DNA from 3 places in the Streptomyces sp. NPDC057950 genome. Region 3 is predicted to be linked to each of the others. Evidence: riboswitches for the same ligand, from Rfam matches in the RefSeq annotation. Region 3 holds a riboswitch; each other region holds the start of a gene.

Region 1 (7,844 bases), on a different contig from region 3:
CCGGGTCGGCGGGCACGTCGAGGCCGAGGACCTGGCCGGCCCGCAGCGCGACCCTGGTGTGACCCTCCGGAGACAGGTGCAGTCGGTCGCCGTCCCAGGCGCGCCGGTCCTGGATCGTCTTGAGGGACCACAGGTCGAGGACCGGACAGCCGTAGCGGTCAGCGATGGCCCGTACATGCCCGTTGTACGTGGCGATCTTGCCGCGCAGGTGCTTCAGCACCGGGACACCACGGGTGTCGAACCCGGTCGTCACCATGACGGAGCCGACGGCGGAGGTGAGGTCGGCCACCGCGCGCTCGAAGCGCTCCGCGACCTCGTCGGGGTCGGTGCCGGGCCGGATGATGTCGTTGCCGCCCGCGCAGAAGGAGACCAGGTCCGGGGCGAGTTCCTTGGCCCGCCGGAGCTGGTCGTCGACGACCTGGTCGAGCAGCTTCCCGCGCACGGCGAGGTTGGTGTAGGTGAAGTCGCCTTCCGGCTGCCGGTCCGCGAGCAGTACCGCGAAACGGTCCGCCCAACCGACGAAGGCTCCTTCGGGGCCGGGGTCGCCGACGCCTTCGGTGAAGCTGTCCCCCACCGCCACGTACGACCCGATCACCGCTCTGTTGTCACTCTTCGAATCGTCTGCCACGTCGAGCCATGATTCACCCTGGGATGTGAGCTACGCGACCGTAGGAATGGGTTGACGGGTGGTGAGATAAGCCACTCATGAAGAACGGCCGAATTCCGGAATAGGGCTCTTTCAGGCGTGGTTGAACAGCCACCACGCCTGAAAGCCCGTGATCCGGAAAAGGGCGGCGGCGCGGCACCGACGGCACGCAGAGGGCCGGACCCGTGGAGCGTGGGGTCCGGCCCTCTGGACGTGTGGGGGTGTCAGCCGACGACGACACCGTGGGAGCGCAGATACGCGACCGGGTCCACGTCCGAGCCGTAGACGGGGGTCGTGCGGATCTCGAAGTGCAGGTGCGGACCGGTGACGTTGCCGGTCGCCCCGGACAGGCCGAGTCGCTGCCCCTCGGTCACGGTCTGCCCCGCCGAGACGGAGAGGGCGGACATGTGGGCGTACTGCGAGTACCGGCCGTCGGCGTGCAGGACGACGACCTGGTTGCCGTACGCGCCGCCCCAGCCGGCCGAGACCACGGTGCCCGCGGCGACGGACCTGATCGTGGTGCCGGTCGGGACCACGAAGTCCACACCGGTGTGGTAGCCGCTGGACCACATGCTGCCGGGCACCTTGTAGCCGGTGCCGATGGTGGCTCCCTCGACGGGCAGGGTGTACCCCGCGTCGGCGGTCTTGGCCGCGGTGGCCGCGGTGGTCCCGGTCGCGGTGGTCGCTCCGACGGCGGGCCGCGCGGCGCCGGCCGTGGCGTCCTGCCCCTCGATCGTGAGCTTCAGACCGGGGCTGATCCGCGTCGGATCGCCGCCGACGACCGCGCGGTTGTCGGCGTAGAGCTTCTTCCAGCCGCCGCTCACGTGCTGCCGGTCGGCGATCTTCACGAGCGTGTCGCCGGCCTTCACGACATAGGTCTTCACCGAGGACTTCTCCACGGCGGTTCCGGCGGGCGCGGAGACCGTCGTGATCTTCTGCACGGCGGACGGGACGGCGGCCGCCGGGGCCGCCGCATGGGCGCAGACGGCGCCCATCAGCGGCAGTGCGAGCGCGGCACCGCCGGTGCCGACCACGGCGATCGAGCGGGGCAGACGCAGAAACTTGGGACGACGGTGCTTACCCTTCGCGGGCATGGCGCATTTCCTCTCCGGCGCCTGCGAGGTGAGCTGTCGGGTGCGGACTGGAGATGTCCGGCCGCGCGGCAGCGCGGCTGTACCCCTAGCCGTTCCGGAGACCGGAACAGGCGCGATACCTGTGGGTCCCCCGCTCCTGCCGTGTACGGGTGAGTGCGGATTCCGGGCGGCGGCAGGATTGGGCGTCCGTCCGGATTGAGGGCGAACGTAAGCGAGGGGAGAGGGCGTCGACAACTGTCCGCGATCTCCCTACGCACCCCTTTCTTGATCGATGTCCTGATTGCCCGTCACCCTCCGTGCACGAGGGCCCTTTCGGACCGGTGGTCCGCCGGGTGGCGCGGGCATCCCGAGGGGAGAAGGTCGCCACGCATCGTCACGTATATGACGCTGCTCACGCACGCCACCCCAGACAGCCATATTCCAGGGCGAGTTCCACTCAAAGCCCTATTTTTATCAATACGGTCATATACCGCTAAATCGGATGCCCAGTGCACCGAGATCCCCACCCGGTCCCGCGGCACCCCGCGCCGACCTCCGCGTCGCTCCGCGGCCGCGCGAGGACGAGGGTCGTGAGGTGCTCCGGCACGGCCGTCATCAAGGCCGCCCCACCTCGGAGGCAGCCCCTGTGGACAACTCATCGCCCGAGGTGCCCATGTCGTATCGTCGAGAGGCGATTCCCGTCGGCGGGCTACGAGGAGCGGTGCCGACGGCCCTATGGGAGGAGCCCCCGTGACGCAGCAGGTCCCGTCGACCGAGCCGGAGCTGGCCGGAGTGCGCAACTTCCGAGACGTGGGCGGCCTGCCCACCGTGGACGGCCGGCGGGTACGGTCCGGGCGGCTGTTCCGCAGTGGCCACCTCGCGCACGCCACGAAGGAGGACGCCGCGTTCCTCTCCTCCCTCGGGCTGCACACGATCTTCGACTTCCGCAACGCCTCGGACCAGAAACTGGAGGGACCGGACGTCGAGCTGCCCGGCGTACGGAACGTGAACCTTCCACTGACCGACCCGGCCGACGGCAGCGAGTTCTGGAAGATGGTCCGTGACGGCGAGCTCGACCAGCTCCGTGCCCACCTCGGCGGCGGCCGGGCGGCGGACCGGATGATCGGCTCGTACCGCACGATCATCACCGAGCGGACGGCGGAGCACTCCCAGGTGCTGCACGCCCTCGCCGAGGACAGCGTGCCCGCACTCATGCACTGCGCCGCGGGCAAGGACCGCGCGGGACTGTCCATAGCCGTGACGCTGCTCGCCGTGGGTGTCGAGCGCGACGCCATCGTCGCCGACTACCTGGAGTCGAACGCGCGCCACCGCCGCTACAAGGTGCACCGCAACGGCACCTCGGACACGGCCCGCTCCCCCGAGGTCATGGAGCTGCTCAGCCCGCTGTTCGACGCGCGGGCCGAGTATCTGACGGCGGCCTTCGAGACGATCGAGGAGACCTGGGGCGGCGTCGACGGCTATCTGGAGCAGGCCCTGCGACTCACCCCCGAACTGCGCGACCGGCTGCGCGACCGGCTCCTCGACTGACGTCCACGGGCCGGGCCGCACGGCTGTGCGCCGCGCGACCGCCCGCCGGGTCTACTGGTTCTGCGCCCCCAGCGTGAACAGCAGGTAGATGAAGGCCGCGAAGAGGTGGCCGACGGCGACGTAGATGATCAGCCGCACCCACAGCGCACGGGGGAACTTGTCCTCCATGGACCGCCGGGGGCCGGGCTCCGTGGGTTCCGCGGGTTCCGTCATGACGTCTCTCCCAGGGTCGGGTGCGCCGCCGCCGGGCCGAGGCACAGCGCGGCGGCGGGGCTCTGCAGCAGGGTGTGTACGAAGAGGAGATCGGCCCCCGCCTGGTCGGCGGCGGCTATCCGGTGCGGGGTCAGCGAGTCGAAGTGCGCGCTGTCCCCGGGCGCGAGCACCTGCGTGGTGTCCCCGAGGCGCAGCCGCAGCCGCCCCTGGAGGACGTGGAGCCACTCCTCGCCGGGGTGGACGCGCACGATGTCGCCCTGGGAGCCGTAGGGGACGTGCACCCGCAGCGCCTGCATCCCGCGGCCCGGGGAACCGGCCTGCCAGTAGGTCCAGCCCCCTGCCGCGGTCGGCTCCATGTCGGCGGCGCGGACGATGGCGTCCCGTTCGGCGGCCCTCTCGCCCAGCAGCTCCGATACCGTCGTACCGTAGGTACGGGCGAGTGCGAGCAGCATCGGCAGCGAGGGCTGGCGCTGCCCCGTCTCCAGCCGGGAGAGGTGGGCGGCCGAGAGCCCGGCGGCACGGGCCGCGGCCTCCAGGGTCAGTGCGGCGCGTCGCCGCAGCTCACGCAGCTGCGGCGCGACGACCGGCAGCAGGTCGGCTGTCCCGGTCTCGGGCGGCGTGTCCGCCGCCCCCGGCTCGATGGGGCTCATGCACTCCATTGAGCCCCACTATTGCCTCTCGGGCAAATTTCTTGCCTCAGAGGCAAAGAGATCATGGGCGGTGCCCGATCGAGGGGGCCTTCCGCCCCGCCCGCCCCCGCGCACCGCCCCCTCCGGGCGCGTCCGTCCGGTCCCGTCGGGCGGGCGGCGCCCGACGGCACCGGACGGACATGGCCTAGCGGTTCGCCACCGCCTGCTTGACCAGCGTCTTCCCGAAGTCCCACATCAGCCCGCCACCGCTGTGCGCGTCGTCCATCACGGCGACGAACGCCTCCATGAACCGGTCCACGTCCCGCTCACCGATGATCAGCGGCGGGATCAGTTTGATCACCTCCAGGTGGTCCCCGGAGACCTGGGTGAGGATGCGGTGCCGCTGCAGCAGCGGGACGACGACCATCTGCGCGAAAAGGCCCTTGCGCGCGGCCTGCAGCATGGTCCAGCGACTGCGCAGCTTGAGCGACCTGGGCCGGCCGAACTCGATGCCGATCATCAGCCCCCGGCCGCGGACGTCGCTGAGCAGCTCGTAGGTGTCGACGAGCGCCGCGAGCCGGGTCTTCAGCTGTTCCCCGGTGGCCCGCGCGTTCGCGACGACCTGCTCGTTCTCCATCACCGAGAGCACGGCGAGCCCGGCCGCCATGGCCTGCGCGTTGGACCCGAAGCTCGCCGAGTGGACGAGGACCCGGTCCATCGACGAGTAGACCTTCTTGAAGATCCAGTCCTTGCCGAGGGTGGCGCCGACCGGCACATAGCCGCCGGACAGCGCCTTCGCCACGCACACCAGGTCCGGTTCCACACCGTCCTCGTGCTGGTAGGCGTAGAAGTCCCCGGTCCGCCCCAGGCCCGTCTGCACCTCGTCCGCGATGAGCAGCGCCTTGTGCCGGTGCAGCAGTTCCTGGGCGGCGCGCAGATAGCCGGGCGGGGCCTCGTGCACGCCCTTGCCCTGGATGGGCTCGACGATGAGCCCGGCGACGTCGCCCAGCGCCAACTCGCGGGCCAGCGCGTCGAGGTCGCCGAGCGGGACGGCGGTGTCGGGCAGCAGGGGGGCGAAGCCGTCGCGGAACCCGTCCTCGCCGTTCACGGACAGCGACCCGGTGGTCAGCCCGTGGAAGGCGTGGGAGCAGTAGAGGATCCTCGGCCTGCCGGTGGCGTACCGGGCGAACTTCAGAGCGGTCTCCACCGCCTCCGTACCGCTGTTGGCGAAGAACACCCGGTCCAGGTGAGGGCTGTGGGTGAGCAGCTTCTCCGCCAGCAGTCCGGGCAGGGGCTGGCAGTCGAAGCGGGTGAGGTCGGCGAGCGAGGCGTCCAGGACGTCGTGCAGCGCCTGGCGGACGACGGGGTGATGGCGACCCAGGCCCATCACCCCGAACCCGGCGAGCATGTCCAGGTAGTCGTTGCCGTCCGCGTCCCAGAAGTGCGCGCCCTCGGCCCGCTCGTACACCTTGTCGAAGCCGATGGTGTGGAGCATGCGCGGGAGCTGGTGGTTCAGGTACTTGGTGTGCAGCTCGTAACGCTCGGCCCCGCGCTCGGCCAGCAGCGCGCCGAGGTCGAACTCCTGTTTCCCGGAAGGGGTGGTCATTCCTGTTTCTCCTTGGACAACTCGTCCTTGACTGCCAGGGCGGCCCCGATCCGCCCGGCGATCTCGACGGGCGTGAGCCCGATGTCGGCCAGCACCTCCGCGCGTTTGGCGTGCGCGAGGAACTGCTCCGGGATTCCGAACCTCCTTACGGGTACGTCCACATCGGCGTCCCCCAGGGCCAGCGCGACCGCCGAACCGACGCCGGCCGCCCGGCTGTTGTCCTCGACGACCGCCACGAGCCGGTGTTCGGCCGCGAGGCCGGGCAGGGCCCGGTCGACGGGTTTGACCCAGCGCGGGTCGACGACGGTGCAGGCGATGCCCCGGGCCTCCAGCAGTTCGGCGGCCTGGAGGCAGACCGGCGCCATGACGCCGACGGCCACGAGGAGCACCTGCGGGGTCGCCGCGGACCGGTGCAGGACGTCGAGGCCGCCCACCCGGTCGGTCGCCGGGACGGCCGGGCCCACCGACTCCTTCGGGAACCGGATGAGCGTCGGCGCGTCGTCGACGGCGACCGCCTCCCGCAACTGGGCGCGGAGCTGGTCGGCGTCGCGCGGCGCGGCGATCCTGAGGCCCGGCACGACCTGCAGGACGGACATGTCCCACATGCCGTTGTGCGAGGCGCCGTCGACGCCGGTGACACCGGCCCGGTCCAGGACGAAGGTGACGCCGCAGCGGTGCAGCGCGACGTCCATCAGGAGCTGGTCGAAGGCCCGGTTGAGGAAGGTGGCGTAGACGGCGACGACCGGGTGCAGGCCGCCCGTGGCGAGCCCGGCCGCGGAGACCGTGGCGTGCTGCTCGGCGATCCCGACGTCCCACACCCGGTCGGGGAACCGCTCGGCGAACCTGCCGAGTCCCACCGGGTGCAGCATCGCCGCCGTTATCGCCACGACGTCCTCGCGCTCCTCCCCGATCCGGGCGATCTCGTCGCCGAACACCGAGGTCCAGGAGGGCCCGTTGGAGGGCGCGAGCGGCTCACAGGTCAGCGGGTCCATCACGCCCACCGTGTGGAAACGGTCCTCCTCGTGGGCGAGCGCCGGTTCGTAGCCGCGGCCCTTCTCCGTCAGACAGTGGATCAGCACCGGCCCGTGGAAGCGCTTCGCGCGCCGCAGCGCGGACTCCACGGCGCCCGTGTCGTGTCCGTCGATCGGGCCGACGTACTTGAGTCCGAGGTCCTCGAACATGCCCTGGGGTGCGAAGGCGTCCTTGAACCCCTTCTTGGCGCCGTGCAGGGACTCGTAGAGCGTGGGTCCGACGACGGGGGTGCGCAGGAGTACGTCCTTGCCCCAGGCCAGCACCCGCTCGTAGCTGTCCGTCGTCCGCAGGGTGGCGAGGTGGTTGGCGAGGCCGCCGATGGTCGGCGCGTACGAGCGTTCGTTGTCGTTGACGACGATGATCAGCGGTCGGTCCTTCGCGGCGGCGATGTTGTTCAGCGCCTCCCACGCCATCCCGCCGGTCAGCGCGCCGTCGCCGATGACCGCGACGACGTGCCCCTTCTCCCCCTGCACCTGGCGGGCCTTGGCGAGCCCGTCCGCCCAGCCGAGCGCCGTGGAGGCGTGGCTGTTCTCGATGATGTCGTGCTCGGACTCCCCGCGCGAGGGGTAGCCGGACAGGCCCCCCTTCCCGCGCAGCTTGGAGAAGTCCTGACGTCCCGTCAGAAGCTTGTGCACATAGCTCTGGTGACCGGTGTCCCACAGGATGCGGTCGACGGGTGACTCGAAGACCCTGTGGAGTGCGATGGAGAGTTCCACCACCCCCAGATTGGGCCCGAGATGTCCACCGGTCCTGGCGACCGCGTGCACCAGGAACTCCCTGATCTCATCGGCCAGTTCACCGACCTCCGCCTCGGACAGCGCCTTCAGGTCGCGTGGTCCCCGGATGCTCTCCAGAATCGTCACGCTCGGGCCCCCTCTCGGTCCGTGCTGATCAACTCACGGTGACGGCCGGCTCCCCGGACCCGACGCCGTCGTTCTCCATCTGCTCGGCGATCTTCATCGCTTCCTCGATGAGGGTCTCGACGATCTTCGACTCGGGCACGGTCTTGATGACCTCGCCCTTGACGAAGATCTGCCCCTTGCCGTTGCCGGAGGCGACCCCCAGGTCCGCCTCCCGCGCCTCTCCGGGGCCGTTGA
Region 2 (7,844 bases), on a different contig from region 3:
GCTCTGCCAGCCCCTGTTGTCGAGGCGAAAGAGAAGTTGGTGAACGACCGTCACCCGTCGGGGACCGTGACCCCCCCGGCCCCGGCTTCCGATGCCGCCTCGGCGCACTACGCGTCGTACGCCGGCCAGGAAGTCCAGTACGGCGACTTCACCCTGCACGACGGCTACAACGGAACCGGCGCCTACGCGACCGCGAGTTTCGAGTCCGACCCCCTCTTCGGCGACATGTCGGGCGGCGACGGCACGGGTTCGTACGACGCGACGCAGTGGAACACCGGCGGCCACCAGGCACCTGCCTACGACCCGTACGCCGCACAGCACCAGACCGCGTACGACACCGGCGGCTACGGCGCCACCGCCTGGGCGACCGGCTACCAGCAGCTCGCCGACATCCCCGCGCAGCATCCGGGCCCCGACGCCACCGGCCAGTGGGACGCGGCCGCCTGGCTCCAGGCCGAGCCCGCCGGCCTGACCCAGCAGTGGAGCACCCCCGCCCAGGAGACGGGTGCGTACGACGCCACGCAGTGGAACACCGCCGGTGAGCAGGACCCGTACGAGGCCTACGAGCACCCCCAGCAGGACGAGTCGCACGAGCACCCGGCCGCCGACGCGTACGAGCACCAGGTCACGGCGGACCCGTACGAGCAGCAGGCCGCCGCCCCGTACGAGCAGGCCGATCCCGAGCCCTTCGACCAGCAGGCGACCGCCGCCTTCGAGCAACTGCCGTACGAGCGGTCCGCCGCCACGCCGGACGAGTACGACTTCGAGGACACCGATCCCGCGCACGAGGCTCCGCTGCTCGACGACATGGAAGAGGTCGCTCCGGCCCCCCGTGCCGCGAACCGGCCCGCGTCCCGCTCCCGCCGCCGCTCCCCTGCCAAGCGTTCCGCGCTGCTCACCGTCGCCGTGCCCTCGGCCTGTGTGATGGGCGTCGCGGGTATCGCCGCCGCCTCCGTGGGCACCATCGGCGGGGACGACACCAAGAACACGACGGCCAGCGCGTCCGACGCGACCGCGGTGAAGCCGTCCACCGCCAACAACAAGCTGGACACCCAGCTCCAGAGCCTGGCCGCGGGTGCGGACGACTTCGCCGACCGGGCCAGCCGCACCCAGGAACGCATCGACCTCAAGGCCCAGCGGGCGGCCGAGCAGCAGAAGGCGGCGGCAGCGGCGGCCCGCAAGGAGCGTCTGCGGCCCAAGTTCGTCCTTCCGGTCACGCAGAAAGGACTCAGCGCCTACTTCGGTCAGGCGGGGGTCAACTGGATGTCCGTGCACACGGGCATCGACTTCCCCGTGTCGTACGGCACGACGGTGATGGCCGCGACGGACGGAACCCTGCGGACGGAGTGGAACAGCGCGTACGGGAACATGGCCGTCCTCACCGCGAAGGACGGCACGGAGACCTGGTACTGCCACCTCTCCAGCTACAAGGTGCCGTCGGGCACCGTCGTGAAGGCCGGTGAGCAGATCGCGTTCTCCGGGAACTCCGGTAACTCGACCGGGCCCCACCTGCACTTCGAGGTCCGGCCCGCGGGCGGCGCGGCCATCGACCCGCTGCCGTGGCTGCGCAGCCACGGCCTGGACCCGACGTGAGCACCGCCGTGACCCACTCTCGGTGACCCACTCGCCGTGACCCACTCTCGGTGACCCACTCGCCGTGACCCACTCTCGGTGACCCACTCGCCGTGACCCACTCGCCGCGGCGCACCGCCGGGCTTCGCGGCCGGACGGGAACCCCCGCCCGGCCCCGGAACCTCGTGGACTAAAGCTTCTCCACCGGCGCGTACCGCAGCAGCAGCCGCTTCGGCTTGGGCTCGCCGAAGTCGACCGTGGCCTCCGCGTTCGCCCCCGTGCCCTTCACGCCGACCACCGTGCCGAGCCCGAACTGGTCGTGGGTGACCCGGTCACCCACCGCCAGCGAGACGACCGGCTTCTCGGACGCCCCGCGGCGCGTCGCGAAACCGGAGGCCCCGGACGCGGCGGAGCGCGAGCGCGAGGACGACAGCGAGGACGACAGCGAGGCCGCCACGCCCGAGACCGGACCCGAGGGCAACGGAGCCGTCGCGCCCGTGCGCTTCCACTCCAGATGCGTGTCCGGGATCTCCTCCAGGAAGCGGGAGGGCGGGTTGTACGAGGGCTGACCCCACGCGCTGCGCATGGACGAGCGGGTGAGGTAGAGCCGCTCCCGCGCGCGCGTGATGCCGACGTACGCGAGACGCCGCTCCTCCTCCAGCTCCTTGACCTGCCCCAGCGCACGCATGTGCGGGAAGACGCCGTCCTCCATGCCGGTGAGGAACACGACGGGGAACTCAAGGCCCTTGGCGGTGTGCAGGGTCATCAGGGTGATGACGCCGTTGCCGTCGTCCTCGTCGGGGATCTGGTCGGAGTCGGCGACGAGCGCGACCCGCTCCAGGAACTCGGAGAGTCCACCGGCCGCCCCGGCCCCCCCGGCCGCTCCAGCCCCGTCGGTCGCTGCGGGCCCGTCGGTGGCTGCGGCCCCGTCGGTCGCGGCGCCCCCGTCGGTCGCTGCGGCCCCGGCAGCCGCTCCGGCACCGTCCTCGTCCCCGCCGGACTCCTGCTCGAACTCCAGTGCCACGGCCGCGAGTTCCTGGAGGTTCTCGATCCGGGTCTCGTCCTGCGGGTCGGTCGACGCCTGAAGCTCGGCGAGATAGCCGGTGCGCTCGAGGACCGCCTCCAGGACCGTCGCCGGGCCCGCGCCGGACTCGACGATCGTACGGAGGTCCTCCATCAGCGTGTTGAACCGCTTCACGGCGTTCGTCGAGCGCGCCGCCATGCCGTACGCCTCGTCCACGCGGCGCAGGGCCTGCGCGAAGCTGATCCGCTCCCGCTGCGAGAGGGCGTCGATCATCGCCTCGGCGCGGTCACCGATCCCGCGCTTGGGGACGTTCAGGATCCGGCGCAGCGGGACGGAGTCCTCGGGGTTGGACAGGACCCGCAGGTAGGCCAGGACGTCCCGGACCTCCTTGCGCTCGTAGAAGCGGACACCGCCGACGACCTTGTAGGGCAGTCCGACGCGGATGAAGATCTCCTCGAAGACACGGGACTGGGCGTTCGTCCGGTAGAAGACCGCGACGTCGCCCGCCTTCGCCTCGCCCGCGTCGGTGAGACGGTCTATCTCGTCGGCGACGAACTGTGCCTCGTCGTGCTCGGTGTCGGCGACGTAGCCCGTGATGTTCGAGCCCGCGCCCGCGTTCGTCCACAGGTTCTTGGGGCGGCGCGACTCGTTGCGCTCGATGACCGCGTTGGCCGCGGTGAGGATCGTCTGGGTGGAGCGGTAGTTCTGCTCCAGCAGGATGGTCGTCGCGTCCGGGTAGTCCTCCTCGAACTGGAGGATGTTGCGGATGGTCGCGCCGCGGAAGGCGTAGATCGACTGGTCGGCGTCGCCCACGACGCACAGCTCGGCCGGCCCGAGGTCTCCCTCGGCCGGCGGCACGTCCTCGGGGCGGTCGCCGCTCGCCGGTCCCACGAGCTCCCTGACCAGGGCGTACTGCGCGTGGTTCGTGTCCTGGTACTCGTCGACCAGGACGTGGCGGAAGCGGCGGCGGTAGTGCTCGGCGACATCCGGGAAGGCACGGAGCAGGTTGACCGTCGTCATGATCAGGTCATCGAAGTCGAGGGCGTTGGCCTCGCGCAGCCGCGACTGGTACATCGCGTAGGCCTGGGCGAGGGTCTTCTCGAAACCGTCGGCCGCCTGGCCCGCGAAGTCCTCCTCGTCGATCAGCTCGTTCTTCAGGTTGGAGATCTTCGCGCTGAACGACTTCGGCGGGAAACGCTTCGGGTCGAGGTCCAGGTCGCGGCAGACCAGGGCCATCAGGCGCTTGCTGTCGGCGGCGTCGTAGATCGAGAAGGAGGATGTGAAGCCGAGCCGCTTCGACTCGCGGCGCAGGATGCGCACGCACGCGCTGTGGAAGGTCATCACCCACATGGCGTTGGCGCGCGGGCCCACGAGCTGCTCGACGCGCTCCTTCATCTCGCCCGCGGCCTTGTTCGTGAAGGTGATCGCGAGGATCTGGCCGGGGTGGACATGGCGCTCGCCCAGCAGGTGCGCGATCCGGTGTGTGAGCACCCGGGTCTTGCCGGAGCCGGCGCCGGCCACGATGAGCAGCGGGGAGCCGGAGTGCACCACGGCCGCACGCTGGTTCTCGTTCAGCCCGTCCAGCAGGGCCGCCGGGTCCACGGCGGGCCGGTGGGCGCCGTCGCGGTAGTACGCGTCGCGGTCCGGGGGCACGTCGAAGCGGCCGCCGAACAGGTCGTCCGGAAGCGGCTCCGCCGCCTCGTCCTCGGGCGGCGGCGGGGGCTCTTCCCCATGGGCCCCGGAAGGCTTGAGGTCCGCCAGGAAGCTGTCATCAAAGAGGCTGCTCATCGCTCTCCGAGTCTAGGCGGCCGCACTGACAGCCCGCCGCCACCCCGGAAACTGGGCCGGATTTCCTACGGGGTCCGGGCCGAAGGGGCAGGGGAACCGGGGCGCCCCTCCCGAACCGCGCGCCGTCCCGCACCGACGCGCCCTCACCTTGCGACGTCACGCCGCTACCGTCGGACACTTCGGATGCCCCGGCGGCTCAGGTCACGAAAATGTATCGGGCATATCGCACATCAAACTTCACAGGACACTTACGCGTTGGCTAGCGTGCCGGGCAGACCGCTCGACAGCGACCGGCGAACGTCGCCGGGCCGGGCGGTCTCCGCCGAGTCCGGCGCGCCCAGCGGCGACCGGAGCCGGGGACCCGACCGACTTTGGGGTGAATCGGTCCCACCGCCCCTGGGCAGGGACCGTAGGGCAAACCTTCCGGAAGTACCCGCCCGAACCCGACAGCTAACCCGGTAGGCGGATGACGGAAGGAGTCGCCCCTCTTGGCGTCGCACCGCAAGTGGAGTCCGCCGGGCACACGCCGGACGGGCATACGGACCCCGGCCCTCGCCACGGCCGCCCTGACCTCCGTGGCCCTGCTCTCGCAGACGGCCGGCGCCGCACCCTCGACCGAGCCCCGGCCGAGCCTCGAAGAGGTCGGGAAGAAGGTCGACGACCTCTACCACCAGGCCGAGACGGCCACCGAGAAGTACAACGCGACCAGGGAGAAGACCGCCAAGCAGCGCAAGCGCGTCGACTCCCTCCTCGACGACGTGGCCCGGCGCACCGAGAAACTCAACACCGCGCGCGAGGAGCTGGGTTCGTTCGCCGCCGCCCAGTACCGCACCGGAGCGTCCGCGCCCGGCGGCGCGAGCCTGCTGCTGGCCGACAACCCGCAGGACTACTTCGACCAGACCCAGTTGATGGACCGTCTGACCACCCGCCAGAAGGCGGCCGTCGACGACTACGTCACCGAGCAGGCCGCCACCTCGAGGAAACGCGGGGAAGCCTCCCGGAGCCTGCGGACGCTCACCACGTCGCAGGACGCGCTCAGGACCTCCAAGGCCGACGTCCAGGGCAAGCTCGCCGCGGCCCGCGAACTGCTCTCGAAGCTGACCGCCGACGAGAAGGCGCGGCTCGCCGCGATCGCGCAGAAGAAGCGGGAAGCGGCCGACCGCGAGGCGGCCGAGCTGGCGGCCCAGCGGGCCGCGGCGGAGAAGAAGGCCCGGGAGACGGAGCCGCGGCGGGGCACACCGTCCGGGACCACGGGGACTTCCGGAACCCCGGCCACCGGCTCCTCGTACGCCACCAAGGCCGGCAAGGCCATCGCCTTCGCCCGCGCCCAGATCGGCAAGCCGTACGTGTGGGGCGCGACCGGGCCCGGCTCGTACGACTGCTCCGGTCTCACCCAGGCCGTCTGGAAGGCCGCCGGCGTCACCCTCCCGCGTACCACCTACGACCAGGTGGACGCGGGCACCACGGTCCCCCTCTCCGCCATCGAGCCCGGAGACCTGGTCTTCTTCTACGACGACATCAGCCACGTGGGCCTCTACATCGGCAACGGGATGATGATCCACGCCCCCAAGCCGGGTGCGTACGTCCGTGAGGAGTCGATCTTCTACGCCGGCGAGTCGATCATCCACAGCGTGGTGCGCCCGGCCTGAGCGCCCGGCGCGGGCACGCCCTCGTGAGACCTCCCGGGCTCCACGCGCGCGTGCCCGCGCCCCGCGTCCCCCGCGGCGCCGTGTCCCCGGTCCCCGTGTTCCCCGCGTCCCCCGCGGCGCCGTGTCCCCGGTCCCCGCGCTCCCCGCGCTCCCCGCGTTGCGCTGCCCCCGTGTCAGCGCGCCCCGCGGGCAACCCGCCCGAAGGTCCCTAGCATCGGGGCCATGCCAGCCACCTCGCCGCCCCGCAGCCCGTGGGTCCGACTCCGTACCTGGTGGGCGGAGTGCCCGCCCGCCGCCGCGGCCGCCGTTCTGGCCACCGGCATCCTCTCCGTCGGGCTGCACGAGGCCGGTGACGAGGTCCTGTCCCGGATCGCGCTGGTCCTTGCGGCCGTCATCTGGCTCGGGTTCGCCGTGGACTTCACGGTCCGTCTGCTGCGCGATCGGGAGCGGTGGCTGGAGGAGGCCGGCACGCCGAGCGCGCTCACCGGGGTCGCCGCGACCGCCGTACTCGGCACCCGGCTGACCGACCTGGGGTGGCTCGGGGCCGCCGAGGTGCTGCTCGCGCTCGCCGCGGTGCTGTGGCCGGGGCTGCTCTACCTGTTCGTACGAGGGCTGCGGCTCCGTATGCCCGGAAGCGTGTTCCTCGGGTGCGTGGCCACCCAGGCCCTCGCGGTGCTCGCCGCGTCGCTAGCCGAGGCCGCGCGCGCGGACTGGCTGGCGTACGCGGCACTGGTGCTGTTCTGGCTGGGGTTCCTGGTGCTGTACGTGGTGGCGCTGACGTGCTTCGACCTCCGGGAGACGGCCACGGGGGGCGGCGACCAGTGGATCGCGGGCGGCGCGCTCGCGATCTCGGCGCTGGCCGCGTCGAAGCTGGTCCTCGCCTACCAGGCGGACGGCTACCTGTGGAACTACGACGACAACGGCGTGATGCTCTGGGTGTCCCAGGCTCTGATCATGGTGACGCTCGCCTGGTACGCCGTGCTGGCCGTCGCGGAGCTGCTGTGGCGGCGTCCGCGGTACGACGTGCGGCGCTGGGCGACCGTGTTCCCGATGGCCATGACGGCGGCGGCGGCCCTGTCGGTCGCGGACGCCGTCGGCTTCGCCTGGCTCAGGGGGCTCGGGCAGGTGCTCCTGTGGACCTCGGTGGCCGCCTGGCTGCTGGTGGCGGCCGGAACCGTCAGGTCCACAGCACCGCGATGAAGATGTTCGCGGTCGTCAGCAGCCCGACCAGCCCGAACAGGCCCTTGTCGACCTTCTCGTCGTCCCGCTTCACATAGACCAGGCCGAGGATCACGATCAGCAGGGCCAGCTTCACGCCGATCTTGACGGTGTTGACCGGGTGGTCGTCGGCCTGGTTGAGACCGACCAGGACGACACCCGTGACCAGCATGGTCAGCGCGCCGTGCAGCATGGCCGGGACGAACCGGGCGGTGCCCCGGCCCATGGCCTTCATCTGGGTGAGGAAGCCGCCGAGCAGCGAGGCGATGCCGATGATGTGCAGGCCCACGAAGAGATGGATGAGTACGTCCATGGGTCCGGAGCCTAATCGGCGGCGGGTGTCCCACTTCGCACCGGCCCACCCCATCGGGACCCGTAGCACCTGAGAACCCCCTGTTGTCCCGGAACCGTCCCATCGGTCATCACCCTGTGTGAAGTCGCCGGGGCAGGACCGGGATCACGGTCACATGAGGTCACCCGGCGATCCAGTTACGCCAGTTCCGTACATGGTGTTACCGAGCCCTCGCACTCAGGTTTAGCGTCCTCCACCAGGTGCCCGGCTCCCCACCGCCGCCCGGGCCAGGGGCGGCAGC
Region 3 (7,844 bases):
CGGGCAGTGGTCGGGCAGTGCCCCCGCGCCGCGCCTCGCCTCGCCGGGCTGGGCCGGGCGCGGGCGGGCGCGGGGGCGGGGGCGCGGGCGGGGGAACTAGCGGATGCGGCCCGTGACCTCGCCGAGGGCGACCCGGGTGCCGTTCGGGCCGGGAGCCCAGGCGGTCATCGTCACCTCGTCGCCGTCCTCGAGGAAGGTCCGCTTGCCGGTGGGGAGCTCGAGGGGCTCGCGGCCGTTCCAGGTGAGTTCGAGGAGGGAGCCGCGTTCCTGCGGCGAGGGGCCGCTGACCGTCCCCGAGCCGTACAGGTCGCCGGTGCGCAGGGAGGCTCCGTTGACCGTCATGTGGGCCAGTTGCTGGGCCGCCGTCCAGTACATGGTGGAGAAGGGCGGCTCCGAGACGACGTGGCCGTTGATGGCGACGGAGATACGGAGGTCGTAGCCGCCAGGGTCCTCCGCGGAGTCGTCCAGGTAGGGAAGAAGGGGGTGCGTGCGGACCGGAGACGCGACACGGGCGTCGTCCAGGGCGTCGAGCGGGGTGACCCACGCCGACACCGAGGTGGCGAAGGACTTGCCGAGGAAGGGACCGAGCGGGACGTACTCCCAGGCCTGGATGTCGCGCGCCGACCAGTCGTTGAGGAGGCAGAGGCCGAAGACGTGGTCGCGGAAGTCGGCGAGGGGCACCGGAGTGCCGAGGGGCGAGGGAGCGCCGACCACGAAGCCGACCTCGGCCTCGATGTCGAGCCGGACGGACGGACCGAAGACGGGCTCCGCGTCCGTGGGGGCCTTGCGCTGGCCCGACGGACGCACCACCTCCGTCCCCGACACCACCACCGTGCCCGCGCGGCCGTGGTAGCCGATCGGCAGGTGCTTCCAGTTGGGGGTGAGGGAGTCCGCGGCGTCGGGGCGGAAGATCTGTCCGACGTTACGGGCGTGGTTCTCGGAGGCGTAGAAGTCGACGTAGTCCGCGACCTCGAACGGGAGGTGCAGGGTCACCTCGGAGAGGGGGTACAGATGGGGCTCCACGGTCTCCCGGTGGGCCGGGACCGTCACCCAGCCCGTCAGCGCGCGGCGCACGTCGGACCAGGCCGTGCGGCCCGCCGCGAGCAGTGGGTTAAGGCTGGGCCGCGCGAGCAGTTCGGCGTACGGGGAGCCGAGTGCCCGGGCCGCCGCGCCCGCGTCGAGGACGTGGTCGCCGAGCCGGACGCCGACGCTCCGTTCGGACGAGCCGGCCCGGGAGAAGACGCCGTAGGGGAGGTTGTGCGGGCCGAAGGGATCGCCCTCGGGGACATCGAAGGGGGGCATCGGGTGGTGCCTCGCTTTCGTGGTCGTACGCGCCGTGATCCATGTGTTCCACGCGTTCCGTGTGGTCGCGGCACACGTTACGGGGGAGTGGCCGTGCTGTGGCAGTGCCTAAAGAGTTCGCAATGTCCGAATAGGCCTTGTCGGACGCGGCAATTCCGGCTTAGCGTCCTTTGGGGACATGGACGGGGTGGGTCCGGTCCGTAGGGGGGACACGTGGGGGGACCCGTGGCCAGGGGCGTCAGTGGAGTGCCGGTCGACGCCGACCGGGACGTTCCTGGGCTGATAGTGAAATTCGGTGACTATCCACTGCATCACGGAGGAGTGGGCGCCATCCGGAGCCTGGGCCGCCTGGGCATACCGATGTACGCGATCACGGAGGACCGTTACACGCCCGCCGCGGCCTCACGCTATCTGCGCCGTGCCTTCGTCTGGCCGACGACGGGGACGGAGGAGCCGGAGCGCCTGGTCGAGGGGCTGTTGCGGATCGGCCGTCGCATAGGGCGGCCGACCGTGCTCGTCCCGACGGACGAGGAGGCCGCCGTCCTGATAGCGGAACACCAGGAGGAACTCGCGGAGCGCTTCCTCTTTCCTCGGGTGGACGCCAAACTGCCCCGCCGCCTCGCCAGCAAGCAGGGCCTGCACGAGCTGTGCGTGGAGCACGGCATCCCCAGTCCGGCGGCCGCCTTTCCCCAGTCGTACGAGGAGATCGAGCGCTTCGCCGCCTCGGCCCGCTTCCCTCTCGTGGCCAAGAACCGGGAGGCGTTCGTGCGCCGCAGCCGGCCCGCGGTCAACGGGACGACGAGGATCGCGACCCGGGAGGGGCTGCTGGCACTCGCCCGGGACTGGGGCGGGAACCCGGGTGTGATCCTCCAGGAGTACCTGCCCAGGGAGGAGGCGGAGGACTGGATCGTGCACGCGTACTTCGACGCGGACTCGACGCCGCTCGCGATGTTCACGGGCGTGAAGGTCCGCTCCTGGCCACCGCACGCGGGCATGACGGCGAACGCGTACGTCGTCGACAATCCGGAACTCGCGGACCTCGCCGCACGTTTCATCAAACAGATCGGCTTCAGCGGCGTCATCGACCTCGACCTGCGCTTCGACCGCCGCGACGGGCAGTACAAGCTTCTCGACTTCAACCCCCGCATGGGCGCGCAGTTCCGGCTCTTCGAGAACGAGTCGGGGATCGACGTCGTCCGGGCCATGCACCTCGACCTGACCGGGCGCACCGTTCCCGAGGGGGAACAGCGGGCCGGCCACCGGTACATCGTGGAGAACATCGACCTGCCGGCCCTGCTCGCCTACCGGCGCAGCGGCTACACCACCCCGCACGCGCCGGCGCGTGCGAGCGGTACGGAGCTGGCCTGGCTCGCGGGTGACGACCTGCGGCCGTTCTTCACGATGCTCGCGCGCTTCGTGCGGCCGGGCGCGAGACATCTGTACCAGCTGTGGCGGACCAACCGTCGCGGCAGCAGTACCAGTACGACCACGAAGTGACGGAAGAACGTCCTGGGGAGGGGACTTCGTGATTCATCCGGTAGCAGTCATCGGTGCGGGCCCGTTCGGCCTGTCCACCGCCGCCCATCTGCGGGCGCGCGGCATTCCGGTGCGTGTCTTCGGCCGGCCCATGGTGAGCTGGCGCGACCACATGCCCGAGGGGATGCTCCTCAAATCGACCCCGGCCGCTTCCAGCATCGACGCCCCGCAGCCGGGCCACACACTCCGTGACTACTGCGACGCGGCCGGGATACCACGGCTCGTCACGGACGAGGACATCATCCCGGTCGAGACCTTCATCGCCTACGGGGAGTGGTTCCAGCGGCAGCTCGTGCCCGAGCTGGAGCAGGTGCGGGTCGTCTCCGTCGACCGACGGGGCGGCGACGGGTTCGAGCTGAAGCTGGACTCGGGGGAGTCGTTCACGGCACGCGCGGTCGTCGTGGCCACCGGGCTGTACGGCCTCGCCCATCTGCCGCCCGAGCTCGGTGAGGCGGCGGCGGACGGACCGGTGCCCACCGGCCCCGTCTCACACAGCTCCCAGCACCACGACCTCACCCGGTTCTCCGGCAGGGAACTGATCGTCGTCGGCGCGGGACAGTCCGCCCTGGAGACGGCCGCACTGGCGGCGGAGGCGGGCGCGCAGGTGCGCGTGGTGTCCCGGGGCCGGGGCAGGGTCGCCTTCGGCGCACCGCCCTGGGGACAGCCGAAGCTGCGCCCGGAGTCCCCCTTCGGGCGCGCCTGGTCGCTGTGGGCGCTCAGCTACTACCCGCATCCCTACCGCTATCTGCCCGCCGAGACCCGGCACTATCTCGTCCGCCGGGTGCTCGGCCCGCTCGGCGCGTGGTGGCTCCGGGACCGCTTCGAGGGCAAGGTCGAGGTCAGCGAGATCGCCGGGATCGAGCGGGCCGCGGTCTCCGGGAGCCGCCCGGTGCTCTCCGTGCGGACCCTGGACGGTGCGCCCGAGGAGCTCGCGGCCGACCACGTCATCGCGGCGACGGGCTATCGCGTCGACATCGCCGCGATGGACTTCCTGGGACACGCGTTGCGGACGGAGCTGGCGGTGAGCCGCGGTACCCCGAAGCTCGGTGCCGGATACCGGTCCTCGGTCCCCGGGTTGTACTTCACGGGGTTGCCGGCGGCGGCCTCGTACGGGCCCGTGATGCGATTCGTGTGCGGGACGGAGTTCGCTTCGCCGCGACTGGCCAGGCACTTGGCGGCGGCCCACGGTTGAGTCGGCGTACGGCGTCGGGCACCCGGCGGTCGGGGCGGTGGCGGGGGGCCGCCGCCCCGACGTCACCGGGAGATTGCCGGCCGGGCACATTCCGTGACATGCCGGTCCGTGACGGGTGTTGAAGCCGGTGTCGCGGCGGTCTCGGGCGCCCGGTACGGCGGATCGGAGTGTGTGTGACGTCGTCGGGCGCGCGTGGCCCGTGCGGTGAACGGCGTTGCTGACGGGATACCGGACGTCGTCCGGTTCACGCCGGGCCCCTGAGTCGTCGGATCCGTATTCTTCGGATCATGGCCGCTCCGACTGCATATTCACTCATCGCCACTGACCTGGACGGAACGCTGCTGTGCGGCGACGACACGGTCTCCGACCGGACCCGGGCCGCGTTGGCGAGGGCGGTGGAGGCGGGCGCCCGCCATCTGGTCGTGACGGGGCGCCCGGCGCCGAGGGTGCGCCCGCTCCTCGGTGAACTCGGCGGTGCGGGACTGGCGGTGTGCGGGCAGGGGGCGCAGCTCTACGACGCGGGCGAGGACCGTCTGCTGTGGTCGGTGACCCTGGACAGGGAACTCGCGGAGACGGCGCTCGGAAAGATCGAGGCGGAGGTCGGGCTGCTGTACGCCGCGGTGGACCAGGACGGCGTGGACGGACTGACACTCATCGAGCCCGGCTACGTGATGCCGCACCCGACGCTTCCCGCGGTACGGGTCGGTCGTCGCGACGACCTCTGGACGGAGCCGATCAGCAAGGTGCTGCTGCGCCACCCGCTGCTGTCCGACGACGAGTTGGCCGCGGCCGCCAGGGCGGTGGTGGGTTCCCTGGCCACCGTCACCATGTCGGGGCCCGGCACGGTCGAACTCCAGCCATGCGGGGTGACCAAGGCGACAGGCCTTGCTCTCGCCGCCGCCCATCTCGGGCTGTCCTGCGAAGCCACCATCGCCTTCGGTGACATGCCCAACGACATACCTATGTTCGACTGGGCCGCCCACGGGGTCGCCATGGCCAACGCCCACCCGGAGCTCAAGGCGGTGGCCGACGAGGTGACGCTGTCGAACGAGGACGACGGGATCGCGGTGGTGCTTGAGCGGCTGTTCCCGCTCTCCGCGCCGTAGCCCCGGTCGCGCCGTAGCCCTGGTGGTCCGTAGCCCCGACTGCCCGGGGCTGCGGACCACCGGGGTTCTGGCTTCCCGGGGTGCCGGAAGTCCGGTCCGGCACCCCGGTCTCGTGGCGTCCGGTCAGTAGGCGCCGTTGACGTTGTCGATCGAGCCGTACTTGGCCGCGGCGTAGTTGCAGGCGGCGGTGATGTTCGCGACCGGGTCGTAGGAGTCCATGGACGTGCCGGGCACGTGGTAGGCCTTGAACGTCGGGTCGATGACCTGGAGCAGGCCCTTGGAGGGGATACCGGCGGCGGCGTTGGAGTCCCAGTTGTTGATGGCCTTGGGGTTTCCGGAGGACTCCCGCATGACGTTGCGGTAGATGCCGTTGTACGTGCCCGGGATCCCGTTCTTGGCCATGATGTCCAGCGACTGCTTGATCCAGCCGTCGAGGTCGTTCGTGTACGTCTTCACGGCGGCGGTGGTCGCGGTCTTGACCGCCGTGGTCTTGGCCGCCGTCGTCGTGGACTTCGTGGTCTTGGCGACCGCCGCCGTGACCTTTGCGGACTTTGTGGCGTTCTGGACGGTTTTCGTGCCGACCGTCAGGGTGAGACCCGGGCGGAGCGCCGACGGGTTGGAACCGATGACCGCGCTGTTGGCCTCGTACAGCTTCTTCCAGCCGCCGCTGGAGGGGTACTTCCGCGCGATCTTGGCGAGGGTGTCGCCCGTGACCACCTTGTAGGTGACGAGCTGGACGTCGGAGGCGCCCGTGGCGGCCTGCGCGCAGGTGGCGCCCAGGAGCGGGATGGCGAGTACCGCCGCGCCCGTGCCCGCAGCGAGAATGCCGCGAACGAGGGTGCTGCGAGTCTTCGGGTGGCAGTGTCTACCTGCTGCGGCCATGACGAGTTCCTCTCCGGTGCCTGCGAGGTGAGCTGTCGGGTTCGGGCGGGAGCTGCCCGGCCGCACGGTGAGTGCGACTTCACCCCTAGCCGTTCCGGACTTCGGATCGGCGGCTTACCTGGGTCCCCCGCTCCTGCCGTGCGTGTGTGGTCGGGTGTGGTTCCGGTCGGCGGCAGGATTGGGCGGTCCGTCCGGAGTGACGTGAAGGTATGCGACAGCACATGTCCGAAACAAGCCTTGATGTCGCGGTGTAGATCGTTTTCACCAGGGCATAAGGGCAGATGAATTGCCCGATTAATCCGGAATGCTTCGCTCAACTTGGCTTATGCAAACGGGTAGTCACTTGGCGGCCCGGTGGGGTTGATGACCTTCGCGCGTGACCCAACTCACTCGATCCGACAGGAATAAAGCGGCAATGGCGGCAAGTCGGGCATATAAGGCGCGAATAAAAGGCTGCTGAGCTCCCGGTGGGAGCCGTGCGCACCGTTCGTACGGACGCGTCCGTGCCGGGGTGGCCGTGGGGGGCCGGCCCTCGATGACCCTGAAGTGGAGTCCGTAGGGCCGGTGTTCGGGACGTGCCTGCCGCTTCAGGTCGGGATGAGGGATGAACTCAGGCCCGTGTGGCCTCTGTTGACGCCGGCCGGGGCATCCGCCCGCGTGATGCCGAAGCGCGTGACCCTCTCCAGGTCGACGGCTGGAGCGGGCGGGCGTCCCTCGCCGGGGTCCGTCAGGGATTCACCGGTCCACGCTCTGCCCCGCGGGGCAGCCGAGGTGGCCGCCGGGGCTTCGGCCCGCGGCGCGCGGGATCCGCAGCTCCCGCGCCCGATGGGAGGCCACCTCGTCGCCGTCCTCGCGGACCGGCTCACCGGGGGGTGAAGTCCCGTGTGTCGCAGGTGACTTCGGAGCGGAACTCGCTTCGCGCGTCCCAGGCGGGTTCCGGACGGCGCGGACGGATCGACCGGGAGGGGAGAGCGCGGGCGCTCAGGAGGCCGGCTTCCTGGACCGAGTACGGCCTCGGTACGCCCTCCCCGCGCTCGAGGCCGTCCGGGTGGGCGTGGGTGCCGTGGTGGCGGGGGTGAATCCGTGTGGTCGTGGAGTCGAAATCCCTTGCCTGTAACCGGAGTTCGAGAGAGCTGGGCGAGGGGTCAGGGTGAAGTCGGCCTCCGGGCCCGGCTCGGGCCAGGTCCGGGGACGGTCAGGAGGGGGGTGGGGAGAGAGGGAGCGAGGGGTGTGACGGCCGGGCGGGACGGCGTGGCCGATGGCGGGCGGCTCGAAATGCGCGATCTCCGTAGTGCTCGGCTTCGGGGGGACCGCCTGATCACGGCGATCGCACGCTGGCATGTGCAGAGCACCCCGAGTGACCAGGGCCGAGGCGCCGTCGGGGGCCGCGTCGCACGCCAGGGCGATCACCCGGGCCCTGCCCTCCCGGTGGTCCGGCGGCAGGTCCGCGTCGCCTCCGGCGGGGCGGAAGCGACCCGCGTCCACGCCGGTGTGCTGAGAGGGCGCACGAGCACCGGCGCACCCCCGGAGCGCGTACGCGCCGGGGTGACCAAAGGGGGTGACCAAGGGGGAGGATCAAGAGAGAGGACCAGGAGGGAGGGGCAGGCGGTGACGCCCACCGCCCACCGTCAGGACGGCCGCACGGATGACGGAGCCGCCCCAACGGACAACGGAGCCGCCCCACAGGACTCCGTCATCTCCCCCCGTACGGGTCTTGGGTCGGGGGTGACAGCCACGTATGGATGAACGGGTGCACCGTGTCCGGGCGCTTCACCCGGATGTCGCGGCACATCACCTGGTCGACGTGCGCGAGGTCCGGCGGCCGG

Evidence for each region. A riboswitch is a leader RNA that binds a small molecule or an ion and turns the genes downstream of it on or off. The one in region 3 is predicted to bind cyclic di-AMP.
Region 1: linked by a shared signal. The riboswitch ahead of ACFVTC_RS11790 (M23 family metallopeptidase) and the one ahead of ACFVTC_RS30975 (transglycosylase SLT domain-containing protein) in region 3 are both predicted to bind cyclic di-AMP.
Region 2: linked by a shared signal. The riboswitch ahead of ACFVTC_RS27720 (NlpC/P60 family protein) and the one ahead of ACFVTC_RS30975 (transglycosylase SLT domain-containing protein) in region 3 are both predicted to bind cyclic di-AMP.

Annotation. Positions count from the first base shown of each region.
Region 1 covers NZ_JBHVPP010000005.1:242,167-250,010, forward strand. Annotated here, with positions in the region: gene ACFVTC_RS11785 (SGNH/GDSL hydrolase family protein) at 1-595, opposite strand, end outside; gene ACFVTC_RS11790 (M23 family metallopeptidase) at 871-1,740, opposite strand; cyclic di-AMP (ydaO/yuaA leader) riboswitch at 1,746-1,902, opposite strand; gene ACFVTC_RS11795 (tyrosine-protein phosphatase) at 2,470-3,267, shown strand; gene ACFVTC_RS11800 (DUF6126 family protein) at 3,319-3,480, opposite strand; gene ACFVTC_RS11805 (helix-turn-helix domain-containing protein) at 3,477-4,130, opposite strand; gene ACFVTC_RS11810 (aspartate aminotransferase family protein) at 4,315-5,715, opposite strand; gene dxs (1-deoxy-D-xylulose-5-phosphate synthase) at 5,712-7,610, opposite strand; gene ispG (flavodoxin-dependent (E)-4-hydroxy-3-methylbut-2-enyl-diphosphate synthase) at 7,639-7,844, opposite strand, start outside.
Region 2 covers NZ_JBHVPP010000018.1:79,630-87,473, reverse strand. Annotated here, with positions in the region: gene ACFVTC_RS27730 (peptidoglycan DD-metalloendopeptidase family protein) at 40-1,593, shown strand; gene ACFVTC_RS27725 (ATP-dependent DNA helicase) at 1,763-4,384, opposite strand; cyclic di-AMP (ydaO/yuaA leader) riboswitch at 4,695-4,865, shown strand; gene ACFVTC_RS27720 (NlpC/P60 family protein) at 4,873-6,033, shown strand; gene ACFVTC_RS27715 (tellurite resistance/C4-dicarboxylate transporter family protein) at 6,256-7,233, shown strand; gene ACFVTC_RS27710 (hypothetical protein) at 7,211-7,564, opposite strand.
Region 3 covers NZ_JBHVPP010000021.1:118,075-125,918, forward strand. Annotated here, with positions in the region: gene fahA (fumarylacetoacetase) at 97-1,302, opposite strand; gene ACFVTC_RS30960 (ATP-grasp domain-containing protein) at 1,549-2,799, shown strand; gene ACFVTC_RS30965 (FAD-dependent oxidoreductase) at 2,828-4,030, shown strand; gene ACFVTC_RS30970 (HAD family hydrolase) at 4,318-5,136, shown strand; gene ACFVTC_RS30975 (transglycosylase SLT domain-containing protein) at 5,260-6,018, opposite strand; cyclic di-AMP (ydaO/yuaA leader) riboswitch at 6,023-6,181, opposite strand.